One region of the Streptomyces sp. NPDC056144 genome, then DNA from elsewhere that is predicted to be linked to it. Evidence: riboswitches for the same ligand, from Rfam matches in the RefSeq annotation. Region 1 holds a riboswitch; the other holds the start of a gene.

Region 1 (7,071 bases):
CGAGGAGGCCATTGCCGCACGGGATACCGCGAGTACCCAAGGCAATGGCCTCCTTCGTATGTGCACGAGGAGATCTCCATGAACCAGGGCGCCGTACAGGGCGACGACAACAACGGCAAAAAGGTCGGCCGCTTCATGCTGAAGCTGTCCGGAGAGGCTTTCTCCGGCGGCACCGGCCTGGGCGTCGACCCGAACGTCGTGCACGCCATCGCGCGTGAGATCGCGGCGGTCGTCCGCGACGGCGCGGAGATCGCGGTGGTGATCGGCGGCGGCAACTTCTTCCGCGGCGCCGAACTCCAGCAGCGCGGCATGGACCGGGCCCGCTCCGACTACATGGGCATGCTCGGCACCGTGATGAACTGCCTCGCCCTCCAGGACTTCCTGGAGAAGGAAGGCATCGACTCCCGCGTCCAGACCGCCATCACCATGGGCCAGGTCGCCGAGCCGTACATCCCGCTGCGCGCCGTGCGCCACCTGGAGAAGGGCCGCGTGGTCATCTTCGGTGCGGGCATGGGCATGCCGTACTTCTCCACCGACACCACCGCCGCCCAGCGCGCCCTGGAGATCGACGCCGAGGCGCTCCTCATGGGCAAGAACGGCGTGGACGGCGTCTACGACTCCGACCCGAAGGCCAACCCCGACGCGGTCAAGTTCGACGCCCTCGAGTACGGCGAGGTGATCTCCCGCGACCTCAAGGTCGCCGACGCCACCGCCATCACCCTGTGCCGGGACAACAACCTCCCGATCCTCGTCTTCGAACTGCTCACCGAGGGCAATATCGCTCGCGCGGTGAAGGGTGAGAAGATCGGCACGCTCGTGAGCGACCAGGGCACCCGGGCCTGACACCCGAACCGGGAACCGCCCCGCGAGGGGATGGACAGAGCCCTGCCGGTCGTACCCACCGTGCAGGACACAACGCGACGACACGCAGGAGCATGTGGTGATCGAAGAGACCCTCCTCGAGGCCGAGGAGAAGATGGAGAAGGCCGTCGTGGTCGCCAAGGAGGACTTCGCCGCGATCCGCACCGGCCGTGCGCACCCGGCGATGTTCAACAAGATCGTGGCCGAGTACTACGGCGCCATCACCCCCATCAACCAGCTCGCGTCGTTCTCCGTGCCGGAGCCGCGCATGGCCGTGGTCACGCCGTTCGACAAGAGCGCGCTGCGCAACATCGAGCAGGCCATCCGCGACTCGGACCTGGGCGTGAACCCCAGCAACGACGGCAGCATCATCCGGGTGAACTTCCCCGAGCTGACCGAGGAGCGCCGCCGCGACTACATCAAGGTCGCCCGGACCAAGGCCGAGGACTCCAAGGTCTCCATCCGCGCCGTGCGCCGCAAGGCCAAGGACGCCCTCGACAAGCTCGTCAAGGACAAGGAAGCGGGCGAGGACGAGGTGCGCCGCGCCGAGAAGGAGCTGGACGACCTCACGGCGAAGCACGTCGCCCAGGTCGACGAGCTGCTCAAGCACAAGGAAGCCGAGCTCCTCGAGGTCTGATGAACGACTCTTCCTGGGGGCCCGCGGCCGGTACCGGCCGCGGGGGACCCGACCAGGGGCCCGCCCCGGCGGGTCCCGCACACGATCGGCATCAGGCGGCGCAGACTCGGCCCATGCCCATCGTGCCCGACGTTCCCTCCGGCGGATTCCAGGACGGTCACGGCCGGGGGGCCGCTCACCCGAGCGGTCCCCTGTTCCGTGACGACACGCCGCACGAGCACCCGCAGGAGCCCATGCCCAGCCCCGCCCCGCCTTCCCCGCCCGCGCCGCCGGCGCCCCGGCAGAAGAAGAGCGCGGGTCGTGACCTGGGCGCGGCCATAGGGGTCGGTGTCGGACTCGGCGCCGTCATCGTCGCGTCGCTGTTCATCTGGAAGCCGGCGTTCGTCGGCGTGATAGCGGTCGCGGTCGTCGTCGGTCTGTGGGAGCTCACCTCCCGCCTCCAGGAGCGCAAGGCCATCAAGGCCCCGCTGGTGCCGCTCGCGGTCGGCGGCGCGGCGATGGTCGTCGCCGGATACGTCCGGGGCCCCGAGGGCGCCTGGGTGGCGATGGCGCTCACCGCGCTCGCGGTGCTCGTCTGGCGCATGACGGAGCCTCCCGAGGGCTACCTGAAGGACGTCACTGCGGGCGTGTTCGCCGCGTTCTACGTGCCGTTCCTGGCGACCTTCGTGGCGATGCTCCTGACCGCGGACGACGGCGCGTGGCGGGTGCTGACCTTCCTGATCCTCACCGTCGTCAGCGACACCGGGGCGTACGCGGTGGGCTGGCGCTTCGGCAAGCACAAGCTGGCCCCGAGGATCAGCCCCGGGAAGACCCGGGAGGGTCTCCTCGGCGCGGTCGCCTTCGCGATGGCCGCGGGCGCGCTGTGCATGGAGTTCCTGATCGACGGCGGGGTCTGGTGGCAGGGCCTGCTCCTCGGCCTTGCCGTGGCGGCGAGCGCGACGCTCGGCGACCTCGGCGAGTCGATGATCAAGCGCGACCTCGGCATCAAGGACATGGGCACGCTGCTGCCGGGCCACGGCGGCATCATGGACCGCTTGGACTCGCTGCTGCCGACGGCGCCGGTGGTGTGGCTGCTGCTCGCGCTGTTCGTCGGCACGACTTGACGGACAGCGGGTACTCTGGAAGGGCTCGTGGCGCGTGCGCCGCGGGCCCTTCGTTCGTCCCCGCCACCGCGGGGATGGTCCAGTGAGGTCTCCTGGCTCCGGCATCGTGGTGCCGTGCTCCCCGCCCGCCGCGGGGATGCCAGACCTCGTGCCGTCTGAGGAGACACCCCATCGTGGCCCGTCCTGTGCCCGGAGAACTCACTTTCGTCGCCCCCCGCGGAGCCAAGAAGCCGCCGCGGCACCTCGCCGACCTCACGCCCGCCGAGCGCAAGGAAGCCGTCGCCGCGATCGGCGAGAAGCCGTTCCGCGCCAAGCAGCTGTCCACGCACTACTTCGCGCGGTACGCCCACGACCCCGCCGAGTGGACGGACATCCCGGCCGCCTCGCGGGAGAAGCTGGCCGGGGAGCTGCTGCCCGACCTCATGTCCGTCGTGCGGCACATCTCGTGCGACGACGACACCACCCGCAAGACGCTGTGGCGGCTGCACGACGGCACGCTCGTCGAGTCGGTGCTCATGCGCTACCCGGACCGGGTGACCATGTGCATCTCCTCGCAGGCCGGCTGCGGCATGAACTGCCCGTTCTGCGCGACCGGGCAGGCCGGCCTCGACCGGAACCTGTCGACCGCCGAGATCGTGCACCAGATCGTCGACGGCATGCGAGCCCTGCGCGACGGCGAGGTCCCGGGCGGTCCCGCGCGGCTCTCCAACATCGTCTTCATGGGCATGGGCGAGCCGCTCGCCAACTACAAGCGGGTCGTCGGCGCCATCCGCCGTCTCACCGACCCCGAGCCCGACGGCCTCGGCCTCTCCCAGCGCGGCATCACGGTCTCCACCGTCGGCCTCGTGCCCGCGATGCTGCGCTTCGCCGACGAGGGCTTCAAGTGCCGTCTCGCCGTCTCGCTGCACGCCCCGGACGACGAGCTGCGCGACACCCTCGTGCCCGTCAACACGCGCTGGAAGGTCCGCGAGGTCCTCGACGCCGCCTGGGAGTACGCGGAGAAGTCCGGCCGCCGGATCTCCATCGAGTACGCGCTCATCCGCGACATCAACGACCAGGCCTGGCGCGGCGACCTCCTCGGCCGCCTCCTCAAGGGCAAGCGGGTGCACGTCAACCTCATCCCGCTCAACCCGACGCCCGGCTCGAAGTGGACGGCCTCCCGCCCCGAGGACGAGAAGGCCTTCGTCGACGCCATCGCGCGCCACGGCGTGCCGGTGACCGTCCGCGACACCCGAGGTCAGGAGATCGACGGTGCCTGTGGACAGCTGGCGGCCGCCGAGCGCTGAGCTTGTACTCTGTGCTCGCACACATCTTCATATTCCGACAGGGGAGCGCCACAGCGCTGAGAGTGCGGTAACCGTAGACCGCAGACCCTCTGAACCTTGCCCCGGTCATTCGGGGTAGGAAGTTCGGTCGTTTACTCAAGCTGTTGCGCCCTGCCCGCGTCCGGTCTCCTCCGGACGCGGGCAGGGCCGCGTCTCTTCCTGGTCATACCCAGGAGGACAATCCAGTGAGCATCAAGAAGGCCGCCGCCGTCGCGCTCGTCGCGGCGCTCGGCGTCACCACCCTCGCCGCGTGCGGTGGCGACTCCGACTCCGGCACGAAGAAGGACGCGGCCGGCAAGTCCGGAGCGCCCGCGCCGAAGAACGTCACCCTCGTGACCCACGACTCGTTCGCCGCCTCCAAGGAGGTCCTGGCGGACTTCACGAAGCAGACCGGCTTCACCGTCAAGGTGCTCAAGGCCGGTGACGCGGGCGAGGCGGTCAACAAGGAGATCCTGACCAAGGGCTCCCCGCAGGGCGACGTCTTCTTCGGCGTCGACAACACCCTGCTCTCCCGCGCCCTCGACAACGGGATCTTCGTCCCGTACGAGGCGAAGGGCCTGGACCGGGTCCCGGAGGCGTACCTGCTCGACAAGGAGCACCGGGTCACGCCCGTCGACTCCGGTGACATCTGCGTCAACTACGACAAGAAGTACTTCGCCGACAAGAAGCTCGCGCCGCCGGTGACCTTCGACGACCTCGCGAAGCCGGCGTACAAGGACCTACTCGTCGTCGAGAACCCCGAGCGGTCCTCCCCGGGCCTCGGCTTCCTCCTCGGCACGGCCGCGAAGTACGGCGACGAGGGCTGGCAGGACTACTGGAAGAAGCTCAAGGCCAACGGCGTGAAGACCGTGGACAGCTGGGAGCTCGCCTACAACCAGGAGTTCTCCGGTTCGGCCGGCGGCAAGCAGGCCAAGGGCGACCGGCCGCTCGTCGTCTCCTACGCCTCCAGCCCGCCGGTCGAGGTGCTCTACGGCGAGCCGCAGCCGAAGGTGGCGCCGACCGGCGTCTCCACCGGCACCTGCTTCCGGCAGACCGAGTTCGCGGGCCTGCTGAACGGGGCGAAGAACCCCGAGGGCGGCAAGGCGCTGATCGACTTCCTGATCTCGAAGAAGTTCCAGGAGGACATGCCGCTCCAGATGTTCGTCAACCCGGTCGCGAAGGACGCGGCGCTGCCGGAGCTCTTCACGAAGCACGGCGTGGTCGTCGACAAGCCGGAGACCATGGCGCCCGACAAGATCGCGGCCAACCGTGACGCGTGGATCCAGCAGTGGTCGTCGCTCGTCCTGAAGTGACCTCCCGCCCGGCACCTCGCCCGAAGGGGAGCGCGGCGCGGCTGGGGCTGATGGCCCTGCCCGTCGCGTTCTTCGCCGTCTTCTTCGCCTGGCCGGTCGTGTCGATCGTCGACCGGGGCCTCAGGCCCGACGGCTCCTGGGACCTCGGCCGGATCGGGGAGACCCTGACCCGGCCCGACATCCTGGACGTGCTCGGCTTCACGGTGTGGCAGGCGCTCGCCTCCACCGCCCTGACGCTGCTGGTCGCGCTGCCGGGGGCGTACGTCTTCGCGCGCTTCGACTTCCCCGGCAAGGGCGTGCTGCGGGCCGTCGTCACCGTCCCGTTCGTACTGCCGACGGTGCTCGTCGGTACGGCGTTCCTCGCGCTCGTCGGCCGGAACGGGCTGACGGACCAGCTGTGGGGCCTGCGGCTCGACACGAGCGTGTGGGCGATCCTCCTCGCCCACGTCTTCTTCAACTACGCGGTCGTCGTCCGGACCGTCGGCGGCCTCTGGTCGCAGCTCGACCCGCGCCAGGAGGAGGCCGCCCGGGTCCTCGGCGCCTCCCGCTGGACGGCCTGGCGGACGGTGACCCTGCCCGCGCTCGGGCCGGCCGTGTCGGCGGCGGCCCTGATGGTCTTCCTCTTCACCTTCACCTCCTTCGGCGTCGTCCAGATCCTCGGCGGGGACCAGTACTCCACCCTGGAGGCCGAGATCTACCGGCAGACGGCCCGGCTGCTCGACCTGCGCACGGCCGCCGTCCTCACCCTCGTCCAGTTCGCGGCCGTCGGCGCGATCCTCGCCGTGCACGCCCGGACGGTACGGAGACGGGAGACCGCGCTGCGGCTCGTACCGCCCGAGCGGACCGCGCGCCGGCCGCGCGGCGCCGGGCAGTGGGCGCTGCTCGGCGGCGTCCTCGTCTCGGTGGCGCTGCTGATCCTGCTGCCGCTCGGTGTGCTCGTCGAGCGGTCCTTCGCGGGACCCGACGGGTACGGCCTGCGGTACTACCGGGCGCTCGGCGAGATCGACGACTCCGGGACCTTCCTCGTACCGCCGCTCGAAGCCATCGGGAACTCGCTGCGGTACGCGGGCGCCGCGACGGCCATCGCCGTGCTGATCGGCGGGCTCGCGGCGGCGGCGCTCACCCGGCGGGCCGGGCGGCTCGTGCGCGGCTTCGACGCGCTGCTCATGCTGCCGCTCGGGGTGTCGGCGGTCACCGTCGGCTTCGGCTTCCTCATCACCCTCGACGAGCCGCCCTTCGACCTGCGGGCCAGCTGGATCCTCGTACCGCTCGCGCAGGCCCTGGTCGGCGTGCCCTTCGTCGTACGGACGATGCTGCCGGTGCTCAGGGCGGTGGACGAGCGACTGCGGGAGGCGGCGGCCGTGCTCGGTGCCTCGCCGTGGCGGGGCTGGCGGGAGGTGGACCTGCCGATGGTGCGGCGGGCGCTGCTCATCGCCGCCGGGTTCGCCTTCGCCGTCTCGCTCGGAGAGTTCGGCGCGACCGTCTTCATCGCCCGGCCGGACGCCCCGACGCTGCCGGTCGCGGTGGCCCGGCTCCTCGGGCGGCCCGGCGAGCTCAACTACGGACAGGCCATGGCCCTGTCGACGATTCTGATGGTGGTGTGCGCGGTGTCCCTGCTGCTGCTCGAACGGCTGCGCACCGACCGGACCTCCGGGGAGTTCTGATGCTGTCGATCGAGAACGCGACCGTACGGTTCGGGGAGCGGGCCGCGCTCGACGCCGTCGGCCTGGAGGTCGCCGAGCACGAGACCGTGTGCGTCCTCGGCCCGAGCGGCAGCGGCAAGTCCACGCTGCTGCGGGTGGTCGCCGGGCTCCAGGGCCTCGACGGCGGCCGGGTGCTGCTCGGCGGGGCCG
Region 2 (7,071 bases), on a different contig from region 1:
GACTACACCCCGACCGAGCGCGACCTCCCGGTCATCCAGCGCGGCGACACCCTCCAGGTCCCGGTCACCCCCGACGCCGCCGCCACGCCCGAGCGCGCCTCCGCGCCGGCCGACGGCCCCGGTCCGCTGTACGTCGTCGGCGACGTCCACGGCTACCTCGACGAACTCCTGGCCGCCCTCCGCGCCCAGGGCCTCGTCGACGAGAACGGCGGCTGGGCCGCGGGCAACGCGCGCCTGTGGTTCCTCGGCGACTTCACCGACCGCGGCCCCGACGGCATCGGCGTCATCGACCTCGTCATGCGGCTCTCCGCCGAGGCCGCCGCCGCCGGCGGCTACTGCAAGGCCCTCATGGGCAACCACGAACTGCTGCTCATCGGCGCCAAGCGCTTCGCCGACACCCCGGTCAACTCCGGCGCGGGCACCGCCACCTTCCAGGCGGCCTGGCTGCTCAACGGCGGGCAGAAGCACGACATGGACCGGCTCCAGGACGTCCACCTCCAGTGGATGTCCCGGCTCGACGCCGTGGTCCTGGAGGACGACCACCTCCTCCTGCACTCCGACACCACCGCGTACCTCGAGTACGGCGAGAGCATCGAGGACGTCAACGAGACGGTCCACGAGATCCTCACCCGCAGCGACGCCGACGAGGTCTGGGACCTGTTCCGGAAGTTCACCAAGCGCTTCGCGTTCCGCGACGACGAGACCGGTCCGCCGGCCGTGCAGGAGCTCCTCTCCACCTACGGCGGCCACCGGATCGTGCACGGCCACAGCCCCATCCCGTACCTCCTCGGCCAGGTCGGCGGGGAGGAGGACGAGGGCGACGGCGGCCCCGTCGTCGACGGACCGCACGTGTACGCGGACGGGCTCGCCATCGCCATGGACGGCGGCGTGACCATGGCCGGAAAGCTGCTGGTCGTCCAACTCCCCCTGAACGACTGACGCATAACCCAGCGCATCCGGGGAAGGCGATTTCCGGAAACACCCTGTCAGCCCGTGGTGTCGCCGCAATACCATCGGACCATCCGTAGCAGGCTCTCCTCCGTTTCCGCCCGACCGGCCGTTCTCCGCGGCTGATCCGGGCCTGCGGAGCATCGGGGGATGCACATGAACGTGGCTCCGTACCTGCTGACCGAGGACCGCGCCGAGTACGAGCGTGTCCTCGACGACGCACTGAGCACCGCGCACACACGTCCGGAACTTGCCGGAGTCGGGACGCGGCTGACGACCGCACAGCTGCGCGCCATGGCCGTGAACGCGACAGCGCTCATCACCACCGCGGCGGCGAGCGAGTACGCCCACTTCATCAAGGTCCGCGAGGAGGGGCGCGTCGCCGTCGCCACCCGCGTCCCCGCCCGGCAGGAGGGCTCCGGGGCCGGGATCGTCGCGATCCTCACGGTGATGGTGCCCGTGCTCGCCGGGTCGGCCGCGGTCATCTTCCTGCTGGTCGGCGCGGTGCTGCGGGCCCTCGCGCCCGGGCTGCGGTTCGGCACGACCCTCCTGACGGCCGGCCTGGTCTTCGGCACGCTCGCCGCCGCGGGCCTGGTCTGCGCGGGTGCGGGGCTCCTGCTGACCGCGCTGCGGAACAGCCCGACCGCGACGGACACCACTCCCGCCGCCCCGGAGGACGAACTCGCGCGCGCCCGCGAGGCCTGGCGTCAAGCCCTGCTCGAACGGGGGTTCGTCCCGTTCTTCCGCGACGCCCTCGCGGCGACCGAACCACCGGCCCCGCGGGACCCGTAGGCCGCTCGGGCCGGTGCTCCGGTCCGTTTCCCGCACCGACGGGACCGGCGTGACACCGGCACCGGCACCGGCTCTGGTCTCCCACGCCAAGCGGGGGACCGGCCCCCCGACCGGTCCCCCGTTCCCCCGTCGGGCCGGTCAGTCGGCCAGCGGCAGGTAGACGCGGTTGCCGGAGGCCGCGAACTCCTTCGACTTCTCCGCCATCCCGGCCTCGATCTCCTGCTGCGTCCCCCCGTGCTCACGCCGGATGTCCTGGGAGATCCGCATCGAGCAGAACTTCGGCCCGCACATCGAGCAGAAGTGCGCCGTCTTCGCGGGCTCCGCCGGCAGCGTCTCGTCGTGGAACTCGCGGGCGGTGACCGGGTCGAGGGCCAGGTTGAACTGGTCCTCCCAGCGGAACTCGAACCGCGCGTCCGAGAGCGCGTCGTCCCACTCCTGTGCGCCCGGGTGGCCCTTGGCCAGGTCCGCGGCGTGGGCGGAGATCTTGTACGTGATGACGCCGGTCTTCACGTCGTCCTTGTTCGGCAGGCCCAGGTGCTCCTTGGGCGTGACGTAGCAGAGCATCGCCGTGCCCCACCAGGCGATCATCGCGGCGCCGATGCCCGAGGTGATGTGGTCGTACGCGGGCGCGACGTCCGTGGTCAGCGGGCCGAGCGTGTAGAACGGGGCCTCCTCGCAGATCTCCTGCTGGAGGTCGATGTTCTCCTTGATCTTGTGCATCGGGACGTGGCCCGGGCCCTCGATCATCGTCTGCACGTTGTGGCGCTTGGCGATCGTGTTCAGCTCGCCGAGGGTCTTCAGCTCCGCGAACTGCGCCTCGTCGTTGGCGTCGGCGATCGATCCGGGGCGCAGCCCGTCGCCGAGCGAGTACGTGACGTCGTACGCCGCGAGGATCTCGCAGAGCTCCTCGAAGTTCGTGTAGAGGAAGTTCTCCTTGTGGTGCGCGAGGCACCAGGCGGCCATGATCGAGCCGCCTCGCGAGACGATGCCGGTCTTGCGGCGCGCGGTGAGGGGCACGTACGGCAGGAGCACGCCGGCGTGGACCGTCATGTAGTCGACGCCCTGCTCGGCCTGCTCGATGACCGTGTCCTTGTAGATCTCCCAGGTCAGGTCCTCGGCCTTGCCGTCGACCTTCTCCAGCGCCTGGTAGAGCGGCACGGTGCCGATCGGCACGGGGGAGTTGCGCAGCACCCACTCGCGGGTCGTGTGGATGTTGCGGCCGGTGGACAGGTCCATGACCGTGTCGGCGCCCCACTTGGTCGCCCAGGTCATCTTCTCCACCTCCTCCTCGATGGAGGAGGTGACGGCCGAGTTGCCGATGTTGGCGTTGACCTTCACCAGGAACCGCTTGCCGATGATCATCGGCTCGATCTCCGGGTGGTTGACGTTCGCGGGGAGCACCGCGCGGCCCGCGGCGATCTCCTCCCGCACGACCTCGGGGGAGACGTTCTCGCGGATCGCGACGTACTCCATCTCCGGGGTGATCTCGCCCCGGCGGGCGTACGCGAGCTGGGTCACCGCCTGGCCGTCGCGGCCCCGGCGCGGCAGGCGTGGGCGGCCGGGGAAGACGGCGTCGAGGTTCTTGAGCCCGCCGCCGCGGGGCGAGGTGTGCTTGATGCCGTCGTCCTCGGGGCGGACCGGCCGGCCCGCGTACTCCTCGGTGTCGCCGCGCGCGATGATCCAGTTCTCGCGCAGCGGCGCGAGGCCCCGCCGCACGTCGGTGTCGACGGTGGGATCGGTGTACGGCCCCGACGTGTCGTAGAGCGTCACGTCCTTGCCGTTGGTGAGGTGCACCTGACGGACCGGCACCCGGATGTCGGGGCGGGAACCCTCGACGTACCCCTTGTGCCAGCCCGGCGTGCGCTCCTGCGGGCTGTTCTGGTCGGAGGCAGGCGTGCGTGCATCCTGAATGGTCATGAGACCGAATCTCCCTACGCCGGCATTACCCGGTAACAGGTTCGGCGGTCGGCGCAGCCTCCTCCCGTACGACGTACATCGGTACGCGCGTACGGTGATCAGCGCCCTCTCAGCCCGGTGCTCCGAGCTCCCGCGTGTGCAAAGGTGTCACCACGCTAGCGCCATCCCTGGCGTGCTGAACAGTGGGCCCTCGCCGTTCTTGCGATGATCGGTCGGTGACTTCCCCCCAGCAGACACCCGAGCCGCACGGCCACGACCATGCCCCCGGCACCTCGCACGGCCATGGTCACAGCCACAGTCACGGCCCCGCCGCCCCCGTCTCCCGGCATCTGCGCAAGGTCATCGCCGCGGTGCTGATCCCCTTCGCCACCGCCGTCGTGGTCGGGCTCGCGGTCCTGTGGCCAGGCGGCACCCCGGCGCACGAGCGCACGGGTGTCGGCTTCGACCGGCAGACCGAGCAGGGCACGGTGGTCTCCGTCGAGCAGGTCGACTGCAAGGACGTGAACGCCGCCCAGGTCCCGCCGACCGGCGACACCTCGACCGCGCAGGGCCGCGAGGCGGTCAACGCGCAGCAGGGGCAGTGCGAGAAGGCGACGATCGAGGTCACCAGCGGCCCCGACAAGGGGCGTACGTTCACCGAGATCGTGCAGCCAGACGCACCGCGCCAACTGCACGAGGGGCAGGGCGTGGTGGTGGCCTACGCCCCCGACGCACCCCACGACCTCCAGTACTCGGTGACGGACGTGAACCGGAAGGTGCCGATGGCACTGCTCGCGGGGATCTTCGCGCTGGCGGTGGTGGTCGTCGGCCGGATGCGGGGCGTCATGGCGCTCGTCGCCCTCGTGGTGAGCTTCCTGATCCTGACGTTCTTCATCCTGCCGGCGATCCTGGAGGGGTCGAACCCGCTGGTCGTGGCCGTGGTCGGATCGAGCGCGATCATGCTGATCGCGCTCTACATGTGCCACGGGCTCTCGGCGCGCACCTCGGTCGCCGTGCTCGGCACGCTGGTCTCGCTACTGCTGATCGGCCTGCTCGGTTCGCTCTTCATCGGCTGGGCCTCGCTCAGCGGCAACACCGACGACAACACCGGTCTGATCCACGGCCTGTACCCGGACATCGACATGTCCGGCCTGCTGCTCGCCAGCGTGATCATCGGCTCGCTGGGTGTCCTGGACGACGTGACCGTCACGCAGACCTCGGCGGTCTGGGAGCTGCACCAGGCCGATCCGCGCATGGGTCCGCGCGGTCTCTACCGGGCCGGGATCCGGATCGGCCGCGACCACATCGCCTCGGTGGTGAACACCCTGGTCCTCGCCTACGCGGGTGCCGCCCTGCCGCTGCTGCTGCTCTTCTCGATCGCGCAGAGCAGCATGGGCACGGTGGCCAACAGCGAGCTGGTCGCGGTGGAGATCGTCCGAACGCTGGTCGGTTCGATCGGACTGGTCGCCTCGGTGCCGGTCACCACCGCCCTCGCGGCGCTGGTGGTCTCCGCCGACCGGCCGGGACCCGATGGCGAGGGGAAGTCCCGGGTGGCAGTGGTACGGGGCGGTCGGCGGCGGCGCGCGAAGTAGGGACTTTCGGCAGGGGTCAGCCCGCGTTCTCCTCTGCCAGAATCCGGCCGAGTGCGGCTTCGAGGTTGTCCTCGAAGTCGCCGAGTGTCCTTTCCTGACCGAGCGGGACCAGCTTGTCCGTCCGGTCCAGGAACGCGACCAGCGGCGGCGCGCTGGCGCGGAAGAGGGCGCGGTCGGCACCCACCTGGAGGCGGATGGAGACGTCCGAGAGACCCTCCGGGTCCGTCGGCGCGATGTGCACGTCGCCGTCACCGCTCGGGCGGTTGATTCCGTCAAGCAGCAGTTCACGACCGAACGCCCAGGTCACGGGCGCGTCTCCGGGAAGGTGGAACGTCATCCGCACCGCGTAAGGATCCCGGGCCTCGTATCGCAGCTCGACAGGGATCTTGAAGCAGAGCTCCTCGGAGACGAGGAAGCTCATCAGGACCTCGGCCTGAACCGACTCTCGCATCATGTACCCCGCAGTAGATGAAGCTGTGTAAACACAGCTGCTGAAAGCTGTGACCGAAACGGCCAGGAATGATCCCCCGTGGCCCTCTTGACGCAATCGTGCTGTAAGCGCTAGCAGATCACAAGGAGTGATTTTTCAGATACTGATAGAGAACGCGAGCGAGCTGAAGAGCCTCCCGATCTCTGTACGTAGCCGCTCGACTGCCGGGAGCAACCGTTCTTCCTGGTGGAGGGGGAGGGAAATGGCCATTGCGGCCGCCGCGGAGCCCACGGTGATGGGGATGGCGGCGCAGACCGTGCCGAGCGCATATTCCTGACGCTCCACCAGGGGTTCCATACGGCCCAAATCGCCCAAACGGTCCAAAAGGACACGACGGTTACGCACCGTGTACGGAGTGATGGCTTCCACCGGGTGCCTGTCGAGGTGGTCTTGACGGCTTTTCAGATCGAGTTGACTCAGGAGGCATTGCCCGATCGCGTGGGCGTGCCCGGTCTCGCGGAAGTCGGCCCACTCGTCGACCGCGGGGGCCGAGGGAGTGTCGGCGACGGCGACGATCTCGATCTCGCCCTCGCGGTAGAGGGCGAAGTACACCGGCACACCGATCTCGTCCCGCCAGCGGGCAAGGGAGTCTTCGATCTTGATGCGACGATTCTGCACAGCTCCGCCGCCGGCCAGTCGGACGGCGGCGTCACCCAGGAGGAACACACCCTTCTCGCGGCGCAGATAGCCCTCGTGCGTCAGGGTGCGGAGCAGGTGGTACGTGGTGGGGAGCTGAAGGCCCGTCTCACGGGCGAGTTGTTTGGCCGGGGCGCCGTCCGCATGGGAGGACACGGCCTCCAGAAGTCTCAGCGCCCGCTGCACCGAACCGATCAGGGTAGGTGCAGCCGTGTGCGTAGCCGTGGCCAAAGGTCACCCCCAGGCGTGACGACGGGTGCGCCGCACCCGCCCGCGGGGGCCGCCCCCGCGCCCGCCGGGCCTGGGAAACCGCTGTTTCGACACGCGGTCTACGCCCGTAGTCCCCAACACGGCGGAGGGGTTCCACTCTAGTGGCAGGCTCGGAGGCCGTCCGGATTCCCGGCTTCCGTTCCCCCGGCCGGGCTAATGCCCGGCTTCGCCTTCTTACTGACAGGTAGTCAGGACTACCAGTCCTCGCGGGATCCGGACGATCCCTTGACCTTCTGCACGACGTAGATCAGTCCGCCGACGAGCGCCACGAAGAGCAGCACCTTGAACAGCACGCCGACCACGAAGGTCAGCACGCTGGTGATCAGTCCACCGAAGACCAGCAGGGCGAGGGCGGGTATGGCGACCCACTTCACCCACCAGGGCAGCCCCGCGAGCATCTCCTGTACGGCCATGGTCCCTACCTCGCTCTCGAAAGGTCCGTGCCGC

The links. A riboswitch is a leader RNA that binds a small molecule or an ion and turns the genes downstream of it on or off. The one in region 1 is predicted to bind thiamine pyrophosphate.
Region 2: it holds a riboswitch for thiamine pyrophosphate, as region 1 does, so the genes downstream of both, thiC (phosphomethylpyrimidine synthase ThiC) here and ACFC0Z_RS13730 (thiamine ABC transporter substrate binding subunit) in region 1, are expected to answer to the same signal.

Annotation. Positions count from the first base shown of each region.
Region 1 covers NZ_JBHJVF010000003.1:625,885-632,955, forward strand. The annotation lists gene pyrH (UMP kinase) at 79-843, shown strand; gene frr (ribosome recycling factor) at 941-1,498, shown strand; gene ACFC0Z_RS13720 (phosphatidate cytidylyltransferase) at 1,498-2,601, shown strand; gene rlmN (23S rRNA (adenine(2503)-C(2))-methyltransferase RlmN) at 2,775-3,887, shown strand; TPP riboswitch at 3,917-4,026, shown strand; gene ACFC0Z_RS13730 (thiamine ABC transporter substrate binding subunit) at 4,112-5,218, shown strand; gene ACFC0Z_RS13735 (ABC transporter permease) at 5,269-6,882, shown strand; gene ACFC0Z_RS13740 (ABC transporter ATP-binding protein) at 6,882-7,071, shown strand, end outside.
Region 2 covers NZ_JBHJVF010000006.1:298,056-305,126, reverse strand. The annotation lists gene ACFC0Z_RS20755 (metallophosphoesterase) at 1-939, shown strand, start outside; gene ACFC0Z_RS20750 (hypothetical protein) at 1,099-1,740, shown strand; gene thiC (phosphomethylpyrimidine synthase ThiC) at 1,879-3,657, opposite strand; TPP riboswitch at 3,652-3,801, opposite strand; gene ACFC0Z_RS20740 (YibE/F family protein) at 3,873-5,228, shown strand; gene ACFC0Z_RS20735 (SsgA family sporulation/cell division regulator) at 5,245-5,679, opposite strand; gene ACFC0Z_RS20730 (IclR family transcriptional regulator) at 5,815-6,585, opposite strand; gene ACFC0Z_RS20725 (DUF5326 family protein) at 6,819-7,037, opposite strand.